Regions from separate parts of the Sphingomonas sp. SFZ2018-12 genome, predicted to be linked through region 3. Evidence: predicted binding sites of a transcription regulator. Region 3 holds the regulator's gene; each other region holds the start of a gene.
The links. The regulator LexA, encoded in region 3, represses DNA repair genes until DNA is damaged. The targets are predictions, from matches to a motif close to GTTCCNCNCTTGTTCT.

Region 1 (3,481 bases), 150 kb from region 3:
ATGCTGCCCGCTGCAGCTAGCCCGGTGCCATCGAAAAAGACGCCAGCGGGCGCTCCAGCCAATGACAAGACTAGCGTATCGTACCCGGCACCTCCGTCTGCATCATCGCCATATCCAACGGAAACAAAATCGTTGCCGCCGCCGGCCGTCAAGATATCTCGTTCTGCACCTATATCGTTCAAGGGCGCATACGTGTAACTGTCGGGGACATATTGCCCTTCTGCAGAGCCCAGCACGTCGTCACCAGCTTCGCCGACGATAGTGTCGGCCCCCAATCCTCCGAAAATAGACTCACCAGCACCCGATCCAGAGATACGATCATTTCCGCTGTCACCAAAGGCCACAGCGTTATACACCGCCTGCAAAGAAATCTCGTCATTGCCGGCGCCCCCACGTAAGGTTCCGTCGCGAGCAAAGATTACGTCATTTCCATCGCCCCCATCAACGAGAGCCCCGATCGTTGAGTTGCCTCGGGAGTCTATTAGGTCATCGCCAGCATCACCAAAATAAACTCCGCCATAACCTGCGTCGGTACCATCGAGTGTGTCGTTACCGTCGCCACCATAAAGGCCGGAATTTAGCCAACCGGTGTAATATGTAGCTAGCAATAAATCATCGCCACCACGGCCATATATATTTGTACCTGACGGGTAAGCTGTGTCTATCCCGACAATGAAGTCGTTAAAGTTACTACCCTCAATGTTGGACGTGTTTTGAATATTACTGATTGTGGTTCCGGCGATAACAATTGGCTCGTTACCAGCAGCCAGAAGAAGGCGAAAATCCGCCTGGACACCGGATGTTGCGCCTTGGAAAGAAATGGAAAGCCGGTTGCCGAATGCCCCAATGCCGCCACCGTCGATGGTGTCGCCGATCCCTGCAAAAAAGAAGTCGTCTCCGTCTCCACCGATCAAAGTGTCAGGATCGGCAAACACGTCCAGCGACGCGCCCACTGGCCAAAGCTGGTTTGGGCTTGCTTCAATGGTCTCCGCGAAGGAATAGAGCCGGTCGTCTCCCGAACCACCGGCCAACGAGTCCGAGCCCGCGCCGCCGATAATCGTATCGTTGCCACCGCTGCCGCTCAGGCTGTCGTTCCCGGCTCGTCCGTCAATTAGATCGTTCTCGGCTGCGCCGGTCAAAATGTCAGCACCATCGGCACCGGTCAACGTCACCATTGCTCTACTCCTCAACCCGCAGGGACACAGATAAATCACCCGCCGCGCGCGAACTTACGCATGATCGTTTCGTTGACAACGGAAATTTTTGTTTAGCAACAATGTTCTAGGTGTCATGATTCTGTCACCTATTCTTCGAGACCGGGTTTAAGCCGCACGATCGTGCGTTCACTTCTAGCCCCCAAAGCCCCCCTCGCATCCCCGGCCGCCCCGCCCTATCTCCCCTCTGGAATCCCCTCCGGAACAAAGCTAGAACCCTCGCCCATGGCACTTACGACTATTTCCGTGCGCGGCGCGCGCGAGCATAATCTCAAGGGCGTGGACATCGACATTCCGCGCGACACGCTGACGGTGATCACCGGGCTGTCGGGGTCGGGCAAGTCCAGCCTCGCCTTCGACACCATCTATGCCGAGGGGCAGCGGCGCTATGTCGAATCGCTGTCGGCCTATGCGCGCCAGTTCCTCGAGCTGATGCAGAAGCCCGACGTCGATCATATCGAGGGGCTGTCGCCCGCCATCTCGATCGAGCAGAAGACGACGAGCCGCAACCCGCGTTCGACCGTCGCGACCGTCACCGAAATCTACGACTATATGCGGCTCCTTTGGGCGCGGGTCGGCGTGCCCTATTCGCCCGCCACCGGCCTGCCGATCGCGGCGCAGACGGTCAGCCAGATGGTCGATCGCGTGCTCGCGCTGCCGGAGGGGACGCGCATCCTGCTGCTCGCCCCGGTCGTGCGCGGGCGCAAGGGCGAGTATCGCAAGGAGCTGGCCGAGTGGCAGCGCGCGGGCTTTCAGCGCGTGCGCATCGACGGCGAGCAGCATCTGATCGAGGACGCCCCCGCGCTCGACAAGAAGTTCAAGCACGACATCGAGGTCGTGGTCGACCGCCTCGTCGTCCGCCCGGACATCGCGACGCGCCTGGCCGACAGTTTCGAGACCGCGCTCAAACTCGCCGAGGGGCTGGCCTATGTCGACCTGGTCGACGGCACGGTGGACTCCCTCTCCCTTTCAGGGGAGAGGGGAAGCGCGACCACCTCGGTTCGCGAAGCCCCCACCCCGTTCGTTTCGAGCGAAGTCGAGAAACGTGTCTCGACGACGCTCGACACGAACGGAGAGGCGAGCACCCGATCCCCCGACCCCGGCAAGATGAAAGGCGCGGGCATCCCGCCCAACCGCATCGTCTTCTCCGAAAAATTCGCCTGCCCCGTCTCGGGCTTCACCATTGCGGAGATCGAGCCGCGCCTGTTCAGCTTCAACGCGCCCCAGGGCGCCTGCCCGACCTGCGACGGCCTGGGCGAGAAGCTGATCTTCGACGAGGACCTGGTCGTCCCCAATCACGACCTCAGCCTCAAGAAAGGGGCGGTCGTCCCCTGGGCCAAGTCCAACCCGCCCAGCCCCTATTACATGCAGGTGCTCGCCAGCCTCGCCCGCGAGTTCGGCTTCAGCCTCGACACCCCGTGGCGGGACCTGCCCGGCGAGGTCCGGCTCATCATCCTCCACGGCACGGGGGGCAAGCCCGTCACCCTCACCTTCATCGACGGCCGCAAGTCGTACGACGTGAAGAAGCCGTTCGAGGGCGTCATCGGCAACCTCAACCGCCGCATGCTCCAGACCGAGAGCGCGTGGATGCGCGAGGAGCTGTCGAAATACCAGGCCGCCCACCCGTGCGAGACGTGTCACGGCGCCCGCCTCAAGCCCGAGGCGCTGGCGGTCAAGGTCGGCATGCGCGACATTTCCAGCATCACCCGCCTGTCGGTGGTCGACGCGCTCGCCTGGTTCGCCCAGCTGCCCGCCGCCCTCACCCCGCAACAGACTGAGATCGCCCGCGCGATCCTCAAGGAGATCGACGAGCGCCTCGGCTTCCTCAACAATGTCGGGCTCGACTATCTCAACCTCGACCGCACCTCCGGCACCCTGTCCGGCGGCGAGAGCCAGCGCATCCGCCTCGCGTCCCAGATCGGCTCGGGCCTGTCGGGCGTGCTCTATGTCCTCGACGAACCCTCGATCGGCCTGCACCAGCGCGACAACGACATGCTGCTCGCCACGCTGCGCCGCCTGCGCGATCTCGGCAACACCGTGCTGGTCGTCGAGCATGATGAGGATGCGATCCGCACCGCCGATTATGTCATCGACATGGGGCCGGGCGCGGGCGTCCATGGCGGCACCGTCGTCGCGCAGGGCACCGTCCCCGAATTGCTGGCGAGCAAGGACAGCATCACCGCCGATTACCTCAACGGCACCCGCGCCATCCCCGTGCCGGCGAAGCGGCGCAAGGGATCGGGCAAGAAGCTCACCGTCCACAACGC
Region 2 (3,481 bases), 150 kb from region 3:
TTACTGGAGTGGTCGATCTTGGGCGTTGGAGCTCAGTTGGACAATCCGCTGGGCGATAGCCTGCCATGTCCGAATGCCTGCCTCATCGCCAGCAAGTGCGAGAGCCCCAATCTGTTCGGCGACGTGCAAGGCTGCCTTGTCTGCATGGGTTTGCAGGACATGGTTGGCGCAGGCCCAGAGCTCCCAGTCGCTCAGCATCAGCCAAGCACGCTGACGACCCCGCCAACCGTCGCGTAGAGACCGTAGGCGACGAAGGCTGCGGCAAGAAGGAATTCGAGCCGGAGTTTGAATGCAGTCGGTCGAGGCTTTCCGGCAGGCCATATCTGGTCGCAGGCAAATCCGTTGAACCCTGAACGCTCCCCGACCACTTCGACGCGGGCGCCGATGAATTTCCGTACCTGGCGGGTGTTGTCGAGTTCCCAAGTCCCGCCACCGTCAGTTCGCAGCACTGGTCCGTTGGCCGCCCATTCGACGATGCCGGTCAGATGCGTGGTGCTGCTCACCGGCAAGCCGGGCCTTTCCAGTAGCGATCCCAGCGCAGGACCTTGCCGGTCTTGATCATGGCGCATGACAGATCGGCACCTGACGGCAGACGGCACCAGGCAGCGGTCCTGTTTCCGCCTGCGGACCCCTCAGAGCGGCATGTCAGCCGCGGACCTCTGACCACCACATGACCGGTCGAAATTGTTCCCTTCGCGCCACCCATCAGCTGTACAAGGGCGTCGCGCGCTTCAATTGCCGTGGCATTCGGGCAGGGCTGATTGGTGCGGCAGGTGCCGTCCATTTCCCGGGCCGCGATGCCGGCGATCCGCAGGTGAGGGCCTTCCGCACACCAGACCGGACCGTCTCCATCCCAGACATGAGTCGGTGTGCAGGTAAAGGTCTGTCCGGAAGCGACGATCGAAGCGGCAAGGAGGGCAAGCATCAGAGAACCACCTTAGAGCGCCCGTCCGAACCAGAGAACCCGTCCGACGATATTGAGCGTGCGTTTCTCGAGGCCGCGCCAGCTTGGATAGGCCGGGTTGTCGCTCAGAACCGACGCCCGCTTGCCCTGCGGTTCGAGGGCAATGCGCTTTACGCTCAACATGTCGTCCATCCGCAGGACATAGATCCCGTCTCTCAGCCGCGACTGGCCATCCCCGAGATCGACCATAACCTCGTCGCCATCGTGGAGGGTGGGCTCCATGGAGTCCCCATGGACCGCGATAATCGAGAGGCTCGATGCCTTGCTCGCGGTCAGTCGGCGAAGCCACTTCTCGTCGAAGCCGAACTGCGCGGATTTGGCTTCCATTTCGGCCAGAGCGCCATGGCCGGCCGATGCCTCGACATTGAGCAAAGGCACATGGACCAGTTCGACCACCGGGCCTGAGCGGCGGGCAGGGGCTCCAAGAACCTTCTCATCGACCCCGAAAAATCGCGCCAGAACCGAGCGGTCCTGCTCGTCCAGCTGCCTCGGGCTGCCGCGCCGAATATACTGCTGGATGTAAGCGGCATTGCGCCCCAACAGGCGCGAAACTGAGGAGTAATTCACCCCTCGTTGCTGGATCAGTTCGTCCAGGGCTCTCCGTGCGTCGTCCATGACTGCCAGTCCTATCGCGGGCACCTAGGAAAATCGATCCTAGACTCTAGGAAGCCTTCCTAGTAAGAACATAACAAGAACGCAAGCTTAAAGCGAGTCTATGGTGATGGAGCTACTGGAGCAGATCGAGGCATATCTGGCGCAAACAAGGACGTCGCCGAGCACCTTCGGTCGGCACGTCGTGGCAGATCCTCGCTTCGTTCACGACCTTCGGGACGGGCGCAGGCCGCGCCACAAGACCTGCCAGAAGGTGTCGGAATTTCTTGCTAGCTCAGAGACAGTTAGCCGCAGGTAGATTAGCCAAACCGGGGCCAGCAGCTTTCCGAATCTCGTTGCGTCGCCATCAAGCATCCACTACGCTTACCCATACAGAAACTGGTTTAGCCCAGTTTCTTGGGGGATCTGGGGATGGACAACGATTCGGGATTGCGACGCGGGGTGGAGAGCCGCCTCGAATTCATCGAATTCAGGCTCTTCTGGGAAGGGCATGTCAACCGCAGTGACCTGATTGACGTTTTCGGCGTTTCGATCAACCAGGCTTCGACGGATCTGAACAGATATCTTGGCCTCGCTGAAGCCAACATGGTCTACGACAAGAGCGCCAGGACTTACGTTCGTAGCTCGTCGTTCACCCCCGTCTTCCACCAGCCCGACGCAGCCCAATATCTCTCCCAGCTCAGATCGCTCTCGGATGGAATCATTGCCGCCGACGATAGCTGGATCGGGGGCTTGCCGAGTTTCGCCTGTGCCCCGACTCCCGCCCGGGGTGTCTCGCCCAAAATTCTGAGGGCCATCGTGACGGCGATCAAGCGGCACGAGGCGATCGAAGCCTTCTACCAATCGATGTCTTCCCCTGAGCCTGCTTGGCGGTGGATCGAACCTCATGCCTTGGTGTTTGACGGCTTCAGGTGGCATGCTCGCGCGCATTGCCCACGAAGTAGCGCCTTCAAAGACTTTGTTCTCTCGCGCATCACCGATACGCGCTCATCGAAGCCGGCAGATGCTAGGCCTTCGGGCGATAGCGAATGGGAAGAGCAGGTTGAGCTCCAGATCGCGCCTCATCCCGAATTGAGTGCCGGTCAGCGCAAGGCGATCGAGCTCGATTACGGAATGGAAAGGGGCGTGACGACCATCCCGGTCCGAAGGGCTCTCCTCTACTACGCACTGAAGCGCCTTGGATTAGACACCGATCCGGCAGCACGTAGACCCCAGGACCAGCAGATTGTGCTCTTGAACGCGGCCGAAATTCGTTCGGGAAGGCATGGCGATGGCGTGTCTCAGCCAGAGGGACCGCAATATGCTTGAGCGGTTGCAACAGCTTGCTGAAGATGCAGCGACATTGAAAAGTAAGCTGATCCTTGTTGTCGCGAATAGTGCAGGCGGAAAAACAGAGATCCTGTCGCGCCTTGCCGAGAGCGAAGGCATGCCCTTGATCAATGTTGGGACGCAGTTGTCGCGCAAGCTGCTCCCAATTCCGTCGCTTCAGCGTAGTTCTGAAGTTATGCCGTTGCTTCGGAAACTGATCGATGAGACTGGTTCTCAAAAGTGCGTGATCTTCGACAATATCGAAATTCTTTTCGAGGAAGATCTTCGCATTGCCCCTGTTGATGTCTTAAAAAAGCTTGCCCACGCTCGCCCCATAGTGGCGGCATGGCCTGGTCGTTTTCAAGAGGGCCGACTGACCTATGCCCGCACCGGGCATCGTGAACACTGCGAGGTGCCAATCGATGGTGCCGTCGTATTCGAGTTGAATTGAGCGTTGAAGGGAATTTCCGAGATGACCATGCAGTATGGCGATCTCATTCAGTTTGAGCCCATCGAGTCGGTTATCCAGCTTCTGGATGCCAATCGTCCTGACGAAGCCAAGAAGCTCGTTTCGACTTATGTCATCTCGGATGACAT
Region 3 (3,481 bases):
GGATTGCGCCGGCTTGCGGATTCGTCCAGACGTTTAATCCGGTCAGACTGATCGAAAGCGGCTGAGAAACGATCGGCGAAATCGCCCGACGCCGCTTTTCTCAGGGGTCAAACCCGCTAGAGCACGTGGCGATGAACGCCGCTCCTCCAAATCCCGCGCCGCTGGCCGTTGCCGAAGCCCAGCGCCGCCTGCTCGCACTCGCCGGACCGACGCCCGTCGAACACGCCGCCCTGCACGCCGCGGCCGGGCGCTGGGCCGCCGCCCCGGTGCAGGCCGCGCGCACCCAGCCGGCGAGCGACCTGGCGATGATGGACGGTTATGCGTTGCGCTTCGCCGATCTGGGGGCACCGCTCCGGATCGTCGGGGAAAGCGCGGCAGGCGCGCCCTTCACGGGGCAGGTCCGCATCGGTCAGGCGGTGCGGATCTTCACCGGCGCGCCCGTGCCCGCCGGGGCGGACACGGTGCTGGTGCAGGAGGAGGCGCTGCGCGAGCGTGACCGGCTCAAGCTCAGCGGCGAAGGTCCGGCTGCCATCGGCGCGAACATCCGGCCGCGCGGGCTGGACTTCGTCGCGGGCGCGCCGCTGATCGCGGCGGGCGCGCAATTGACCCCACCGTGTATCGCGCTCGCCGCGATCGCGGGTCACGCCACCCTGCCCGTCCATCGCCGGCTGCGCGTCGCGATCGCGGCGACCGGCAATGAACTGGTGCGGCCCGGCGATCCGATCGGCCCGGCGCAGCTGCCCGAAAGCAACGGGGTGATGCTTGCCGCGATGCTGGCCAACCTGCCCGTCGACCTGATCGACCTCGGCATCCTGCCCGATGATCTCGATACGCTGACCGCGGCGTTCGGCACGGTCGACGCCGACCTGCTCGTCACCAGCGGCGGCGCGTCGGTCGGCGACCATGACCTGGTCCGCCCGGCGCTGGCGGCGGCGGGTGTCACGCTCGATTTCTGGCGGATCGCGATGCGGCCGGGCAAGCCGTTGATGGCCGGCACGCGCGGCGCGATGGTGGCGATCGGCCTGCCCGGCAATCCGGTTTCCGCATTCGTCACCGCGACGCTGTTCGTCCTGCCGCTGATCCGGGCACGGCTGGGCGCGCGCGATCCGTTCCCGGCGATGACGACCGCGATGCTGGGGGTCGCCCTGCCTCCCAACGGGCCACGCGCGGACTATCGACGCGCAATGCGCGTCAACGGCATTGTGGTCGAGCCGGCGCGACAGGACAGCTCGATGCTCCACGCGCTCGCCGACGCGGACTGCCTGATCGTGCGCGCGCCCGACGCTCCGGCCGCTGCGCCCGGCGACTCGGTGGAAATCCTGCCGCTCGCGCCCGCGGGTGCTTGACAGCGTTCCCCGCGTTTCCTAAAAGTTCCGGGTCTGTTCCGACGGAGAACCCCGATGCTCACGCGCAAGCAGCATGAACTGATCTGTTTCATCTCGGATCGCCTCGCCGAAACCGGGGTGTCGCCGTCGTTCGAGGAGATGAAGGAGGCGCTCGACCTCAAGTCGAAGTCGGGCGTGCACCGGCTGATCAGCGCGCTGGAGGAACGCCATTTCATCCGCCGCCTGCCCAATCGCGCCCGCGCGCTCGAAGTGCTGCGGATGCCCGAGCGACCGGAAGCCAAGAAGGGCAAGGGCGCGGCCGCCACGGGTACCCCGCCGAGCCAGGCACCGCAGCGGCCAGCCCCCGCCAACGACGTGATCGAAATTCCCCTCCACGGCCGGATCGCGGCCGGCGTGCCGATCGAGGCGATGGAGGGGCAGCAGATGCTGCCGGTGCCCGCCGCGTTGCTGGGCGCGGGCGATCATTATGCGCTCGAAGTCGCGGGCGATTCGATGGTCGAGGCCGGCATCCTCGATGGCGACTATGCGCTGGTGCGTCGGACCGAGACCGCGCGCGACGGTGAGATCGTCGTGGCGTTGATCGACGAGAATGAGGCCACGCTCAAATATTTCCGTCGCGAGGGCGCGATGATCCGGCTCGATCCGGCCAATCGCAGCTACGATCCGCAACGTTACCGTCCCGACCAGGTGCGCGTACAGGGGCGGCTTGCCGGGTTGCTGCGTCGCTACTGACCGGAAGAACGCCGAGGGCGTGAGGTCACGCGCGGCCGTTGCACCGTTGCAGGGTCGAGCCAGGGATGGCGATCGCCGGGCCGGCGCACCGTCGTCACCCGGCCCGCGCCGAACGCGATCGCGACCCCGCCGGTTCGCGCCAGTGTCCCGCGATCCAGCTTCAGCCAGCGCGGCGTGCAGCGACGCGGCAACCGGCGCTCGCTGACGATGATGTCGACATCGCGACACAGCCGGACGATCTCGGCGATGGGCACGAGATAGCTGCTGCGCGTCGCGGCGATCCGCCAGCGTCGTTCGCCTTCGCGATGCTCCACCACACACAGGTCGCGGTTGCATCGCGCGGCGGGATGGGTATCGAGCGCATCCGCCGCGCCGTCGACGCCGCTCGCCTCACCCAGGATCGAGCGGACATAGTCGCCTGATCGCGCGCGCAGCAGCGCCAGGCCGCCGTCATCCGTGCGCAGCGCCAGATGGCGGCCGTCGCCGGTCACGACCAGATCGGGCGGCGGCGTCCCCAACGCCCATACCGCGCCGATCAACAGCGGCACGGCCCCCCAGCGTCGCCAGCGGGTCCGCCACAGCATCAGCCACAACCCGCCGGCGATCATCGCGGCAAAGGCCCCGGCGGGCATCGACGGCAGCGTCGCGATCGCGCCGGGCGCATTGGCGGTGGCGTGCGCGATCGCGAGCAACAGGTCGAGCGCGACGCCCGCGATCCACCAGAAGGGCGCGCCCAGGCCGATCGTGTCGGCGATCAGCGCCATCGCCTCGACCGGCATGATGACGAACGTCGTCATCGGGATGGCGATGATATTGGCGAGCGCGCCGTACAGCCCGGACTTGTGGAAATGGAACAGTGCGATCGGCGTCAGCGCCGCCTCTACGGCCAACCCGGTCAGCAGCGTCGTGCCGAGCGCACGGACCAACCGGCGCGCGCCGCTCTCCTCGCGCCGCGCGAACCAGCCCTGGACGCGCGGATGCTCGTGCAACGCGACGATCGCGGTGACGGCGGCGAAGCTGAGCTGGAAACTCGGGCCGACCAGCGTTTCGGGAAAGATGAGGAGCACGATCGTCGCGCCCGCCGCGATCAGCCGCAGCGTGATCGCCTCCCGCCCGATCGCCAAGGCGGCGAGCACCAGCAGGGCGGCGATGCACGACCGCACCGTCGGCACCTCCGCGCCCGTCAGCCAGGTATAGCCGATTGCCGCCAGCCCCGCCGTGCCCGCCGCCACGACCGGCAAGCGCACGCGCAACGCGAGCCACGGGCTGAGCGCGAGCAGGCGGAGCATGACGAGCATCGTCGCGCCCACCACCGCGGTCACGTGAAGGCCGCTGACGGACAGCAGGTGCGCCAGGCCCGACCGCCGCATCGCCTCGGCATCGTCGTCGGCGATGCCGCCTTC

Region 1: the regulator LexA is predicted to act here: its motif matches at 1,416-1,431, upstream of uvrA (excinuclease ABC subunit UvrA).
Region 2: the regulator LexA is predicted to act here: its motif matches at 1,650-1,665, upstream of GO308_RS04740 (S24 family peptidase).

Annotation. Positions count from the first base shown of each region.
Region 1 is NZ_WTFM01000001.1:718,313-721,793, reverse strand. It holds gene GO308_RS03410 (hypothetical protein) at 1-1,175, opposite strand, end outside; gene uvrA (excinuclease ABC subunit UvrA) at 1,440-3,481, shown strand, end outside.
Region 2 is NZ_WTFM01000001.1:1,022,549-1,026,029, forward strand. It holds gene GO308_RS04725 (hypothetical protein) at 1-198, opposite strand; gene GO308_RS04730 (DUF5818 domain-containing protein) at 198-503, opposite strand; gene GO308_RS04735 (hypothetical protein) at 500-925, opposite strand; gene GO308_RS04740 (S24 family peptidase) at 938-1,579, opposite strand; gene GO308_RS04745 (WYL domain-containing protein) at 1,988-2,884, shown strand; gene brxF (BREX-3 system P-loop-containing protein BrxF) at 2,877-3,335, shown strand; gene GO308_RS04755 (DUF6079 family protein) at 3,357-3,481, shown strand, end outside.
Region 3 is NZ_WTFM01000001.1:871,105-874,585, reverse strand. It holds gene GO308_RS04050 (molybdopterin molybdotransferase MoeA) at 132-1,346, shown strand; gene lexA (transcriptional repressor LexA) at 1,401-2,078, shown strand; gene GO308_RS04040 (ComEC/Rec2 family competence protein) at 2,072-3,481, opposite strand, start outside.